2 linked regions of the Bradyrhizobium diazoefficiens genome follow. The protein of the gene in region 1 interacts with the protein of each later gene in a pairwise test. Links are inferred from orthologs where the notes say so. Each region holds a gene or a part of one and is shown on either strand. Other genes may lie near its edges.

Region 1 (7,209 bases):
GGAGGGCGTGCCGGAGCGCAAGCCGCAAAAGGCGCGGGCCACCGGTGGCAAGGAAAAGGATCCTGATACGATCGATCTTGAGAAGCGTGTCAGCGACGCGCTCGGCCTCAAGGTCACCGTCAATCATCGCGATCCCGGCGGCTCGGTCCAGATCAACTACCGCAACCTCGATCAGCTCGACGAGGTGATGAAGCGGTTGGCGAAGGGCGCTCTGTAGGTCACCGATGTCGTCCTGGCGAAAGCCGGGAGGACGTTCAAGGCATTGCTCTATCCACCCGTCATTGCTTCGTCGCAAGGGCTCCTTGCAATGACGCATGGAGGGAGTTGCGCTTGGAATGACGTGAAGAGAGTAGGCGCGCTCAGCCCCGCCGCTTTGCATTCGCGGCGATCGCCATCAGCGTGCGCTGGGCGATGGCGGCGGCCAGCGTCGATTGCTTGCGGGTGTCGAGCGCGGCGGTCGCAAGCTGCTCGATGATTGCGGCGAGCCTTGCCACGCTGAAATTGCGCAGCGCGGTTTCGACCGCGGACTTTCGTGAAAAATGCAGCCGCGGAAATCCGCCGTCGAGCACGGCGGAGGCCGGCGTGCCGTCGGCGATCGCGAGCGCGGATTTATGCAGCCACGCGGCCTGGCGCTGCGCGGCCGAGATGATCACGCCGGGATAGGTGCCGGCGATCATGGCCTTTGCGAATTCGGTCTCGACGATATCGGGCCGGCCGGCGAAGGCGCCGTCGACGATCGGATCGAGCTTCAGCTCCGACGCATCCGCGACGACGGACATCACGTCATCCAGCGTGATCTCGCCCTTGCCGTGGGCGTACAGCGTGAGCTTGCGCAGCTCGTTGCGCGAGGCCTGGCGATCGCCGCCGAGGAACGACATCAGCGCGCCGCGGGCATCCTGCGCGATGCGCAGATTCGCGATGCGGAGCTCGTCCTCTATCAATTTCGCCAGGTCGCGCTCAGTGTCGGGATAGCAGCCGATCGCCACCGCGGCCTTGGCCTTCTCGCAGGCCTTGCGCAGCGGCGATTCCGGGCGCAGCTCGCCGGCTTCGATCACGATACGGCAATCCTTCACCGGCATCTCGGCCAGCGTGTCGACGCCGCTGGCAAAGCTGCGCGAGCCAGCGCGGATGCGAATGGCGCGCCGGCCGCCGAACAGCGGCACGGTCATGGCTTCGTCGACCAGGCGCGACGGCTCGGCGGAAAGCTCGTCGCCGTCGAGTTTGACGAGCGAGAAGGGATCGTTGGGATCGTCGACGGCGGACGCAATCAGCGCGTCGGCGCGCTCGCGCACGAGGCCGGCATCGGGACCATAGAGCAGGATGATCGGACGGCCCGCGTCGGGGCGGGCGAGGAAGGCGTCTATCTCCTTTCCGCGCAGCGCGACCAAGAACGTCAAGTGCCTGCGGTGAAGAACGCGGCGAGCCGGGTGTTGATGTTCTCGGCGATCTCGTTGGCGGCGCGATCCTCGGCGTCACGCACCGCGCGGTTGCGGCTGAAACGCTGGTAGGAGCCGGGCATGTCGTAGGACACGCGCGAGAACGTCGTGCCCGTCATCACCGATTTTCCGGTCGCGACCTCGATCAGATTGTACTGGCAGTCGATGCCGTAGTTCTCGGTGTTCGGCAGGCCGGTGTTGGGGTCGACGATCAGGGACGTCTTGCTGGAGTTGAAGCGGATCACCAGACGGTGGGTCGGCGGCATGCCTGTCGCCGAGCCGTAGAGCTTGAACGCTAACGCGTTGCGGACCTCGACGCCGACGCGGGCCTCGCGGGAGGCATTCGCCTTGTCGATCGGCGGAAGATCGACCCCCATCAGCTTCTCGCGCAAGCCGGGGGTGCCGTCGGTATGCTCGGCATACATCGGCTGGAAGCAGCCGGCCGTCAGCGCCGCCAATGCGGCAACCGCCAGCAAGCGGGCTGCGATACGGATCCTAGCCGACAACATTCACGATCCTCTTGGGAACGATGATCACCTTGCGGACGGGCTTGCCATCCAGAGCCAGTTTTACCGCATCGAGGGCCAAAACGGCAGCCTCGATTTCCGGATTCTGGGCCGCTGTTGCAACTGTGACATCACCCCGCTTCTTGCCGTTGACCTGGACCACCAGGGTCACGCTGTCTTCAACCAGCAAATCGCGTTCGATTTGCGGCCAGTTGGCCTCGGAAACCAGCCCGGGCTGGCCCAGAACCTGCCAGCACTCCTCGGCCAGGTGCGGCATCATCGGGGAGAACAGCTGGACCAGGATCTGGCTGGCCTCCCGGATCGCCCAAGCCAAATCTGGAGCCAGATCGGCGGCCGGCTGGCCGGGGCGCTGCAGCACCTCCGAAAACGTGTTGGTGAATTCACGGATATGGGCGAGGCAGACGTTGAAGTGCAGCCGCTCGACGCCGGTCGTGACCTTGTCGAGCGCGCCGTGGGCGGCCTTGCGCAAGGTTGTGGCATCCGGGCCGAAGCTGGCCGGCCGAGCCGCGGGGGCACCCTTGCCGAGTTCTTCCGCATCGTTCACCAGCCGCCACAGCCGCTGCACGAAGCGCGAGGCGCCCTGGACGCGCTCATCGCTCCAGATCACGTCGCGGTCGGGCGGGGAGTCCGACAGCATGAACCAGCGGGCGACGTCGGCGCCGTAGGTCGCGATGATGTCGTCGGGGTCGACGGTATTCTTCTTCGACTTCGACATCTTCTCGATCGCGCCGATCTGGACGTCCTCGCCGGTCGCCAGCAGCGTCGCGCGGCGTCCGTTGCCGCCGACTTCGACCTTCACCTCGGCCGGCTGCACCCAGCTGCCGTCGGCCTTCTGGTAGGTCTCGTGCACCACCATGCCTTGCGTGAACATGCCGGCGAACGGCTCGTCCAGCGCGATGTGCCCGGTCGCCTTCATGGCGCGGGTGAAGAAGCGGCTGTAGAGCAGATGCAGGATCGCGTGCTCGACGCCGCCGATATACTGGTCGACCGGCAGCATCCGGTTGGCGACCGCAGGCGTCGTCGGGGCGTTCTCGTTCCAGGGATCGGTGAAGCGCGCAAAATACCACGACGAGTCCACGAAGGTGTCCATGGTGTCGGTTTCGCGCTGGGCCTTGCCGCCGCATTTCGGGCAAGTCACGTGCTTCCAGGTCGGATGATGGTCGAGCGCGTTGCCCGGCTTGTCGAAGGTCGCATCGTCGGGCAGCGTCACCGGCAGGTCGGCATCCGGCACTGGCACCACGTCGCACGTCGGACAGTGGATGACGGGAATCGGGCAGCCCCAATAGCGCTGGCGCGAAATGCCCCAGTCGCGCAGGCGGAAATTGACTTGGCGCTCGCCGACCGGTGCGTTGCCGCGCAACTCGTTCTCAAGACGTTTTGCGACTTCGTCCTTGGCCTGATCGATGGTCATGCCGTCGAGGAAGCGCGAGTTGATCATACGACCGTCACCGTCATAGGCGGTGTCGGTGATGACGAACGTCTTGGGATCCTGGCCCTCGGGGCACACCACCGGCGTGTTGCCGAGATTGTACTTGTTGACGAAGTCGAGGTCGCGCTGGTCGTGTGCGGGGCAGCCGAAGATCGCGCCGGTGCCGTATTCCATCAGCACGAAGTTGGCGACATAGACCGGCAGCTTCCAGCTCGGGTCGAACGGATGGACCGCGCAGATGCCGGTGTCAAAACCCTGCTTCTCCGCGGTATCGATGATCTCCTGCGCGGTGCCGATCTTCTTGATGTCGGCAATGAACTTGGCAAGCTCAGGATTCTTCGCGGCAGCTGCTTGCGCCAGCGGATGATCCGACGAGATCGCCATGAATTTCGCGCCGAACAGCGTGTCCGGGCGCGTCGTAAAAATCTTCAGCTCGCTCTCGCCGGCCGGCGTGGTCGCCTGATCCAGCGCGAAGCGAATCAGCAGACCCTCGGAGCGGCCGATCCAGTTGCGCTGCATCAGCCGCACCTTGTCGGGCCAGCGGTCGAGCCCGTCCAACGCGGACAGCAATTCCTGCGAGTACTTCGTGATCTTGAAGACCCACTGGCTCATTTCGCGCTGCTCGACGACGGCACCCGAACGCCAGCCGCGGCCGTCGATCACCTGCTCGTTGGCGAGCACGGTCATGTCGACCGGATCCCAGTTCAGCTTGCGCTTCTCGCGCTCGGCGAGGCCCGCGGCGAGCATGTCCAAAAACATCTTCTGCTGATGCTTGTAGTAGCTGGGGTCGCAGGTTGCGAATTCGCGCGACCAGTCCAGCGACAGCCCGATCGAGCGGAGCTGCTTCTTCATCGCGGCGATGTTGTCGTAGGTCCAGGCTTTCGGCGCGACCTTGCGCTCGATGGCGGCGTTCTCGGCCGGGAGGCCGAAGGCGTCCCAGCCCATCGGGTGCAGCACGTTGAAGCCCTTGGCGCGCATGAAGCGGGCCAGCACGTCGCCGAGCGTGTAGTTGCGGACGTGGCCGATATGGATGCGCCCGGACGGGTAGGGGAACATCTCCAGCACATAGTATTTCGGCCGGGAATCGTCGTTCTTCGAGACGAAGATCGCCTGTTCGTCCCACTGGCGTTGCCAGCGCGGTTCGGCGTCACGGGCGTTATAGCGTTCGGAGGTCATGGAATCGTTGGGTTTTCGTGGTTTCGGCCGGCTGAAGAGGCCGGACTAGGCCATAGAAGTCCTCGGGGGGTCAATGGGTTGCCGCTGCCGACGGCACCCTGCAATGCTGTTCCGCAAAAGTACGGATGAGGGCGTTGGGATCGGATGAAGGGGCGGTGCGAGGTTGGCCGCCAACAGCACCCGCGCCAGGCAGATCATACTCAAACAATAACGCTAGCCCGCCATCGCGATTTCGGCGGTGCTGCCCTCGATCCGCATAACGCCGTGCTCGACGACCTTGTTGCGGCCGCGGTGTTTGGCAGCGTAGAGCGCGGCGTCGGCGGCTTCGATCAGGTCGCCCGGACGCAAAGTCTCGTTCGGCCGGGTCGCAGCAACGCCGATCGACACCGTGACCACCATATGGGCCGAGGTGATGTGCGGCAGGCACAGCTTCAGCACGGCTGCGCGCACCAGCTCGCCGATCTCGACGGCGCGGTGCACGTCGGTGTTCGGCAGCAGCAGGCAGAATTCTTCGCCGCCATAGCGCGCCGCAAAGCCCATCGTGTCGGCCGCGATGCCGGACAGTGATTCGCCGAGCCGGGTCAGGCAGGAATCGCCTTCGAGATGGCCGTAGGTGTCGTTGAACAGCTTGAAATGATCGACGTCGATCATCAGAAGCGCGAGCTCGCTGCCATATTGCTGCGCGCGCATCCATTCGAAATCGAGACGGCTCTGGAAGCCGCGGCGGTTCGCAAGCCCCGACAGCATGTCGATCGACGCCATCACCGTCAGCCGGTCATTGCTCGCGATCAGCTCGCGCTCGCGCTGGCTGAGCTGCGCGGCCATCGCGTTGAAGGCGCGCGCCAGCGGGACGAATTCGGAGGGCAGCCGGTTGCGCGCGGCGCGGGCCGACAGGTCGCCCTCGCCGAGACGCTTGGCCATGTCCGCGAGCATTTCGATCGGCTTGATCACGAGCTTCTCGGCGGCGATCAGCGCGCCGAGCAGCACGAACACGACGACGAAGGCGAGCTGAAGATAGGCTGTGCGGATGTCGCGGCTGACCGCCGCGGACACCTTGTCCTCGTCGATGCTGGCGATCAGGCGGGAATTGGTGCCGGCGATACGGATGAAGCTGACCGCGCGCCGCGATCCGTCGGCGGCGAGGAACGACAGCGAGCCTTCGTCCTGGTCGGAGCGCAAGGCCTTGTCGGCGATTGCCGACATCAGCGGCATGTTGTCGAGCGGACGTCCGACCGCGCTGTGCTGGTCGGCGGGCGCAGCCAGCACGGTGCCGGCGCTGTCGACCAGCACCGCCGTGATGCCGGCGCGGCCGCCCAGATTGTTCATGACCTTCGACATCCAGTCGAGGTTGACGGTCGCGAGCACGACGGCATCGGCAACGCCGCTGAACGCGGAGACTGGATAGACCGCCATGACGGTCGGCGACTGCACGGGCTTTGACAGGATGAAGTCGGACAATACGAAGCGGCCGGTCTCCTGCGCCTGCTGGAAATAGGGTCGGTCGGAAAGATCGAGGCCGACATACATGTTGTTGGTCGCGCACTGGATGCGGCCGTCCTGGCCGGCGATCAGGAGCGTGCGGATCCAGGGAAGGCTCGTCGGCAGGCTCGCACGCAGCACGTCGCAGCTCTTGCTGACGCCGCCGACGGAGGCGCGGATGAAGGCTTCCGATTTCAGGATGGTCTCGACCGACGAGATCACCTCGCGCTGCGCGTCCGCACTGTGCCTTGCGACCGTGGTGAACTCGGCCGTGGCTTGCGCGATTTGTTTTGTGCGGGTGTCCTCGAGCGAGCGAATCCGCTCGAGCATCAAGGGCGCGACCAGAAGCACCGCGAGCAACGCAAGCCGGGCCCTGATGCCGAGGACCTGCTTGAGTTTTGCTCGTTTGCGGTTGAAACTGACGTTTGCCATCTTCGCTACCCACCCCACGGGCAAGGTAAAGCGAAGGGTTCAAAAACTCTTTCTTGAACTCGGTAAAATTGGAACTAGCTCCGTTACTCCTGCAATCGATCGACGCCATGACAGAAGCCAATGCCGCGCCGGTAACCGGCGATTCACCAAACGCGCTCGCCGCGGTCGAAGCGGAGATTGCACGCGCCTGCAGGGATGCGCGGCGCGATCGTGCCTCCGTGACGCTGATCGCGGTGTCCAAGACTTTCGCAGCGGACGCAATTATCCCGGTTATTGGCGCCGGACAGCGCGTGTTCGGCGAAAATCGCGTGCAGGAAGCCAAAGGCAAGTGGCCGGCGTTAACCTCTGTTTACCCAGAGATCGCGCTGCATCTGATCGGGCCGCTGCAATCCAACAAGGCGAAAGAGGCGGTGGCGCTGTTCGATGCCATCCATTCGGTCGACCGTCCGAGCATTTGCCAGGCGTTAGCCAAAGAAATCGAATCTCAGAACAAGCACCCGCAACTTTTCGTCCAGATCAACACCGGCGAGGAGCCGCAGAAGGCCGGCGTCGCGCCCGGCGAGGCCGACGCCTTCCTCGCGAGCTGCCGCGATACCTACGGGCTGACGATCTCCGGCCTGATGTGCATCCCGCCAGTGGACGAGCCGCCGGCGGCGCATTTCGCGCTGACGGCCAAGATCGCGGCGCGTAACGGATTACAGAATCTGTCGATGGGCATGAGCGCGGATTA
Region 2 (6,934 bases), 6.1 Mb from region 1 along the record:
CCTGTGGTCGAGGTCGGCAGCGGTATCGTCGGCGGCCGGATCGCCGCGGCCTACGGGCCGGACGTGTCCTGAACGTCTGTTGCGGCAAGCAGCCAAGCGGCATTTTATCCGGGAAACTCCTGGTAACCATGATCGACTAGGATTGCGGCGTTCTCGCCTTAATCCGGGCGGAATGCCTGCCTATCCGATGGGTTAACAATCGTTTTTCGGTTACCGACGTGGTCGCGCGGCAGGCACCACGGTTACATTTCGCGCCCGTGACGGGGATCACGGGCTGGCGGGCACCGCATCACAGGGCGTCAGGTCTTAAATTCATGTCGGCACAGCGTATGACGCGCGGATATCTCTTGGTTTCACCGCGAGCCCGTGGGCTGCTTCGGGTCGCAACGCTCTTCCTGCTCGCCTTGCCGCTGGCCGGCTGCGGCACCGGCTCGCTCTGGGACAAGTTCACCGCCAAGGACGACACCTTCGTCGAGGAGCCTGCCGACAAGATCTACAATGAGGGCTTGTACCTCATGAACGAAAAGAAGGACATGAAGGCGGCGAACAAGAAGTTCGAAGAGGTCGACCGCCAGCATCCCTATTCCGACTGGGCGCGCAAATCGCTGCTGATGTCGGCCTACGCGTCCTACCAGGGCGGCGACTATGACAGCTGCATCGGCGCTGCCACCCGCTACGTCACCCTGCATCCCGGCAGCCCGGACGCCGCCTACGCGCAATATTTGATCGCCGCCTCGCACTACGACCAGATCCCGGATATCAGCCGCGACCAGGCCCGCACCGAGAAGGCGATCGCCTCGCTGGAAGAGGTGGTGCGCAAATATCCGACGTCCGAATATGCGACCTCCGCCAAGGCCAAGATCGAGGGCGCCCGCGACCAGCTCGCCGGCAAGGAAATGAATGTCGGCCGCTACTACATGGGCAAGCGCGACTACACGGCCGCGATCAACCGCTACAAGGCCGTGGTGACGCAATACCAGACCACGCGCCATGTCGAGGAGGCGCTTTACCGTCTCACCGAGGCCTATATGTCAATCGGCATCGTCGGCGAGGCCCAGACTGCCGCCGCCGTGCTCGGGCATAATTTTCCCGACAGCCGGTGGTACAAGGACGCCTATAATCTTGTAAAATCCGGTGGTCTCGAGCCGAGCGAGAATCAGGGGTCCTGGATCAGCCAGACCTTCAAGAAGATTGGCCTCTAGGTCTCGGCTAGGAAATCTGGTTCCATGCTGGCGCGTCTGTCGATCCGTGACATCGTCCTGATCGAACGGCTCGATATCGAATTCGCCACCGGACTCGCGGTTTTGACCGGTGAGACCGGTGCGGGCAAATCCATCCTGCTCGATGCCTTTGCGTTGGCACTCGGCGGCCGCGGCGACGCCGGCCTCGTGCGCCATGGCGCGGAGCAGGGGCAGGTCACCGCCGTCTTCGATATCCCGAAGAATCACCCCGCGACGAAAATTCTGGCCGAGAACGGGCTCGACGACGCGAGTTTTGCAGAGTCTTGCGAGATGATTCTCCGCCGCGTCCAGCTCGCCGACGGCCGCACCCGTGCCTTCATCAACGACCAGGCGATCAGCGTGCAGACCCTGAAGGCGGTCGGCGCCGCCCTGGTCGAGATCCACGGCCAGCACGACGAGCGCGCGCTGGTCGATGCTGCCACCCACCGCCGCCTGCTCGATGCCTTTGCCGGCCTCGAAAAGGACGTCGGTGCCGTCGAAGCCCTCTGGGACGCACGCCGCACCGCCAACATCGAGCTGGAAGAGCATCGCGCCGGCATGGAGCGCGCCGCGCGCGAGGCCGACTATCTGCGCCACGCCTCCGACGAGCTGAAGCAGCTCGCGCCGAAGGACGGCGAGGAGACCTCGCTCGCCTCGCGCCGCACCACCATGATGCAGGGCGAGAAGATCGCCTCCGATCTGCGCGAGGCGCAGGAGGTCGTCGGCGGCCACAATTCGCCGGTCGCCGCGCTCTCGGCCGCCGTGCGCCGGCTGGAGCGCCGCGGCGTCAATTCGCCGGCGCTGGTCGAGCCCGCGGTCAAGGCGATCGATATCGCGATCAACGCGCTGGAGGAGGCCGACCAGCATCTCCAGGCGGCCCTGGCCGCGACCGATTTCGACCCGGCCGAGCTCGAACGCATCGAGGAGCGGTTGTTCGCGTTGCGCGCCGCCTCGCGCAAATATTCGACGCCGGTCGATGGCCTGGCGGCGCTTGCCGCCAGATACGCCGCCGACGTCGTGCTGATCGATGCCGGCGCCTCGCGCTTGAAGAAGCTGGAGCAGGCCGCGATCGAGGCCGATGCACGCTATGCCGCCGCTGCGAAAAAGCTCTCGGCGGCGCGGCAGAAATCGGCCGAGAAGCTCAACAAGGCCGTCAACGCCGAGCTCGCCCCGCTCAAGCTCGAACGTGCGAAATTCATGACCCAGGTCGCGACCGACGAGGCCGCGCCGGGTCCGCAAGGCTTCGATCGCGTCGAGTTCTGGGTGCAGACCAATCCTGGCACCAAGCCCGGCCCGATGATGAAGGTCGCCTCCGGTGGCGAGCTCTCGCGCTTCCTCCTGGCGCTCAAGGTCGTGCTGTCCGACCGCGGCTCAGCACCGACCCTGGTGTTTGACGAAATCGACACCGGCGTCGGCGGTGCCGTCGCCGATGCCATCGGTGGACGCCTGGCGCGCCTTGCCGGCAAGGTTCAGGTGATGGCCGTGACCCATGCCCCGCAGGTCGCCGCCCGCGCCGACCAGCATCTCCTGATCTCCAAGGATGCGCTGGACAAGGGCAAGCGCGTCGCCACCCGCGTCAACGCGCTCGCCGCCGACCACCGCCGCGAGGAAATCGCCCGCATGCTCGCCGGCGCCGAGATCACGGCCGAGGCGAGGGCGGCCGCAGACCGGCTGCTCAAGGCGGCGACGGCTTAAATTTGTCGTTCCGGGGCGATGCGAAGCATCGAACCCGGAACCTCGAGATTCGAGTTCGGTCTTCCGGGCCCTCCCGGAATGACGGAGTTAAATGCAGATCGGGGTGCACGAAGTGCGAGCCTGGAATCTCGAGGTTCCGGATCTGGTCCTTCGGACCATCCCGGAACGACGAAACGCAACCTTAAGTACAATGGCAAGAGCAGCAAAATCCAAAACGCTTCGTGACGTCGCCGACCTCACCAAGGCGCAGGCCAAGGTCGAGCACATGCGGCTATCGCTCGAGATCGAGGGGCACAACGAGCGCTACTTTCAGGAGGACGCGCCCACCGTCACCGACGCCGAATACGACGCGTTGCGCCAGCGCCTCAATGCGATCGAGAAACGCTTTCCGGAATTCGTCAGCGGGGATTCGCCGTCGCAGAAGGTCGGCGCGGCGCCGTCAGGGCGCTTCAGGAAGGTCCAGCATTCCGTTCCGATGCTGTCGCTGGACAACGCTTTTGCGGAAGAGGACGTGCGCGACTTCGTCGGCCGGATCGTGCGCTTCCTGAAGCTCGACGACGACAACGTCAATTTCTCCGCCGAGCCAAAGATCGACGGTCTGTCGATGTCTCTGCGCTACGAGGGCGGCGAGCTTGTCACCGCGGCGACGCGTGGCGACGGTGCGGTCGGTGAGGACGTCACCGCCAACATCCGTACGCTCGAAGACGTGCCGCACAAGCTGAAGGGCCGCAACGTCCCCGACATCTGCGAGGTGCGCGGCGAGGTCTACATGACCAAGAAGGCCTTCCTCGCACTCAACGAGCGGCAGAAGGCAGCCGGCGACACCATCTTCGCCAATCCGCGCAATTCGGCCGCGGGCTCGTTGCGGCAGAAGGATCCGACCATCACCGCATCGCGCCCACTCGGCTTCTTCGCCTATGCCTGGGGCGAGATGAGCGCGATGCCCGAGGATGCGCAGAGCGGCATGATCCACTGGTTCGAGCGCTGCGGCTTCAAGACCAATCCGCTGACGAAGCTCTGTCACTCCGTCGAGGAGTTGCTCGCCTTCCATCACTCCATCGAGGAGCAGCGCGCAAAGCTCGACTACGACATCGACGGCGTCGTCTACAAGGTCGACCGCATCGACTGGCAGGAGCGGCTCGGCTTCGTCTCGCGCACGCCGCGATGGGCGATTGCGCACAAATTCCCGGCCGAGCGCGCCATGACGGTGCTCCGCGGCATCGAAATCCAGGTCGGCCGCACCGGCTCGTTCACGCCGGTCGGCAAGCTCGAGCCGATCGGCGTCGGCGGCGTGATCGTGCAGAATGTCACGCTGCACAACGAGGACTACATCAAGGGCATCGGCAACAAGGGCGAGAGCTTGCGCGATGGCCGCGACATCAGGATCGGCGACACCGTCGTGATCCAGCGCGCCGGCGACGTCATTCCGCAGGTGGTGGACGTCGTCCTCGACAAGCGGCCGAAGAGCGCCAAGGAATTCCATTTTCCGAAGAAGTGCCCGTGTCCGCTGCACACCGACGTCGTGCGCGGGGAGACGGCCGCCGGCGAAGAGGAGGCGCGCGCTCGCTGCACCGGCGAATTTGCCTGCCCCTATCAGAAGATCGAGCATCTCAAGCTGTTCGTGTCGCGGCGCGCCTTCGACATCGACGGTCTCGGCGAGAAGCAGCTGCAGTACTTCTTCGACGAGGGATGGGTGAAAGAGCCCTCCGACATCTTCACGCTGGAGCAGCGCAACGCGAAGCTCAAGCTCGAGGAGATCGAGGGCTACGGCGCGGCCTCGGTGCGCAATCTGTTCGGCGCCATCGAGAGCCGGCGCAGAATCGCGCTGGAGCGCTTCATTTATGCGCTCGGCATGCGTCATGTCGGCGAGACCACGGCCTTGGCGCTCGCGCGCGGCTATGGCTCCTGGGACGCCTTCCACGATGCCTGCCTCAAGGTTGCCAAGGGCGACGAGGAGGCGATGGCGGAGATGGACGCGCTCGACCAGATCGGCGACACCGTGATCAAAAGCATCGCCGATTATTTCGGCGAGAGCCACAATCGTGGCATCGTCGAGCGGTTGACCAAGGAGGTCGAGATTGTCGATGCCGAGAAGCCGAAGAGCAATTCCGCCGTCGCCGGCAAGACGGTGGTGTTCACCGGCTCGCTGGAGAAGATGACGCGCGACGAAGCCAAGGCGACCGCGGAGCGGTTAGGGGCGAAAGTGTCGGGCTCGGTGTCGAAGAAGACCGATCTCGTCGTTGCCGGTCCCGGTGCGGGCTCGAAGCTCGCGGAAGCCAACAAGCACGGCGTCAAGGTGCTGACCGAGGACGAGTGGCTGAAGCTGATCGGGGAGTGAGGCCTCTCCTCGTCATTGCGAGGAGCGTAGCGACGAAGCAATCCAGAATCTTTCCGCGGTGACAGTCTGGATTGCTTCGCTTCGCTCGCAATGACGGAGAGAGGGCGCGCGTCCCCTCACATCATCCCGCTCTCTTCCTCCTCCGCCTGCTCGATCAGCGTCTTGCTCACCACCAATTCCCGCCGCGGCACGACGAAGATCATCATGCAGACGCAGAGCAGCGAGATGGCGAGAACAGCCGAGGTCAGCGGCAGCGTCGTTGCGGAATGGCCGCCGAGATAGGCGCCGAATTGCGACATCAGCGCGCCGATCCCTTGCTGGAGGAAGCCCATCGCGCCTGACGCGGTGCCGGCGGCTTCGGGACGGATGCTGATCGCACCGGCCGCGGAATTCGCCATCACGAAGGCATTGCCGACCATCACGATCATCTGCGTGCCGAACAGCCAGGCCGGCGCCTCGTTCCAGCCGGTGAAACTCCAGAGCAGGTTCAACAGGCTGCCGCACAGCTGCAGGGCGAGTCCGAACCAGATCAGCTTTTCCAGCGAGTGCCGCGGCGCAAAGCGTACGCAGAGCAGATTGCCCACGAGATACGCAAATCCCGTCGTGGCGAACCACGCGCCGTATTCGGCGCTGGTCCGACCCATCTGCGTCACGACGATGTAGGGGCCGCCGCCGGCGAAGGTGAAGATGATCTGGGACGCCAGCACCTGGCACATCACATAGCCGATGAAGGCGCGGCTCTTGATCAGGGTGCGAACGTCGCTGCGAAAGCCGCCGCTGCCGACCGCGCGGTTGCGGCGCGTCTCGGGCAGCGCGATCGCGATGCCGACGGCGACTGCAAGCGCGCCGATCGTGACTGCGTAGAAGATCGCGCGCCAGCCGAACGCAGTCTCGATCAGGCCGCCGGTGAGCGGCGACACCATCTGGCCGATCATCAGGGCTGCGATCACGAGGCTGATCATGGAGGCGACGCGGTCGCGCTCGTAGATGTCGCGGATGATGGCGCGACTCACCACCATGCCGGAGGCGCCGCCGAGCGCCTGGAAGAAGCGCGCTGCGATCAGCTGCGGCAGGGTTTCTGCGAAGATGCAGGCGACGCTTGCCGCCACCATCAGCGCGAGACCGGAGAGCAGCACCGGGCGACGGCCGAACTTGTCCGACAGCGGCCCCATGATCAGCTGCGACAGCGCGATGCCGACCATGTAGAGCGACACCGTCATCTGCGCGATCGAGATGTCGCGGCCGAACGTCGTCGCCAGCACGGGCAGCGCCGGAACCAGAATGTAAAGCGAGATCGGCGCGATCCCGGTCATGACGACCAGCAGCAGCAACACCACGCGCGAGGTCGCGATGTTTGTCGTCGCCGCCTCCGGCGGCCTGCTGATCATGCCGTGCATGTGTGTCCGTCTTTCGAAGTCGAATCGGACTGTAGCGTGCTTGCACAAGACGGAAATCGACGTTTCGGAATGCGGCTATACCGATTCCGGGACTGTTATAATAACAGCGCGGTGGTGCCTGATTGGGCGCGTCGCTCGCGCCTCTAAGACGGTGTCATTCCCCGCGAAAGCGGGGAATCCAGTACGCCGAGGCTTTTCCGGATACGTTTGTCGTCTCTGGAATACTGGATGCCCACCTTCGCGGGGCATGACGGCAGTGGGCGGGAGAAGCAGCCTTGCGCAAA

Evidence for each region. The genes of interacting proteins can lie anywhere in the genome.
Region 2: the proteins of leuS (region 1) and ligA interact in binary tests that used the Escherichia coli proteins (3 or more experiments, as listed by UniProt). The link is inferred for Bradyrhizobium diazoefficiens from one-to-one orthologs.

Annotation. Positions count from the first base shown.
Region 1 is NZ_CP067102.1:294,224-301,432, forward strand. The notes cover bases 1,732-4,933. They hold leuS (leucine--tRNA ligase), read right to left. Parts: upstream 4,569-4,933; coding sequence 1,932-4,568; downstream 1,732-1,931. Other genes in these bases: lptE (LPS assembly lipoprotein LptE), read right to left, coding at 1,732-1,945; JJC00_RS01305 (diguanylate cyclase domain-containing protein), read right to left, coding at 4,782-4,933. In the rest of the region: JJC00_RS01285 (ParB/RepB/Spo0J family partition protein), read left to right, coding at 1-217; holA (DNA polymerase III subunit delta), read right to left, coding at 360-1,388; more of lptE, read right to left, coding at 1,394-1,731; more of JJC00_RS01305, read right to left, coding at 4,934-6,479; JJC00_RS01310 (YggS family pyridoxal phosphate-dependent enzyme), read left to right, coding at 6,587-7,209.
Region 2 is NZ_CP067102.1:6,409,555-6,416,488, reverse strand. The notes cover bases 2,753-5,679. They hold ligA (NAD-dependent DNA ligase LigA), read left to right. Parts: upstream 2,753-3,105; coding sequence 3,106-5,253; downstream 5,254-5,679. Other genes in these bases: JJC00_RS29795 (multidrug effflux MFS transporter), read right to left, coding at 5,370-5,679; recN (DNA repair protein RecN), read left to right, coding at 2,753-2,915. Also shown: lpxC (UDP-3-O-acyl-N-acetylglucosamine deacetylase), read left to right, coding at 1-72; JJC00_RS29810 (outer membrane protein assembly factor BamD), read left to right, coding at 315-1,202; more of recN, read left to right, coding at 1,227-2,752; more of JJC00_RS29795, read right to left, coding at 5,680-6,650. UniProt on the Escherichia coli protein: DNA ligase that catalyzes the formation of phosphodiester linkages between 5'-phosphoryl and 3'-hydroxyl groups in double-stranded DNA using NAD as a coenzyme and as the energy source for the reaction.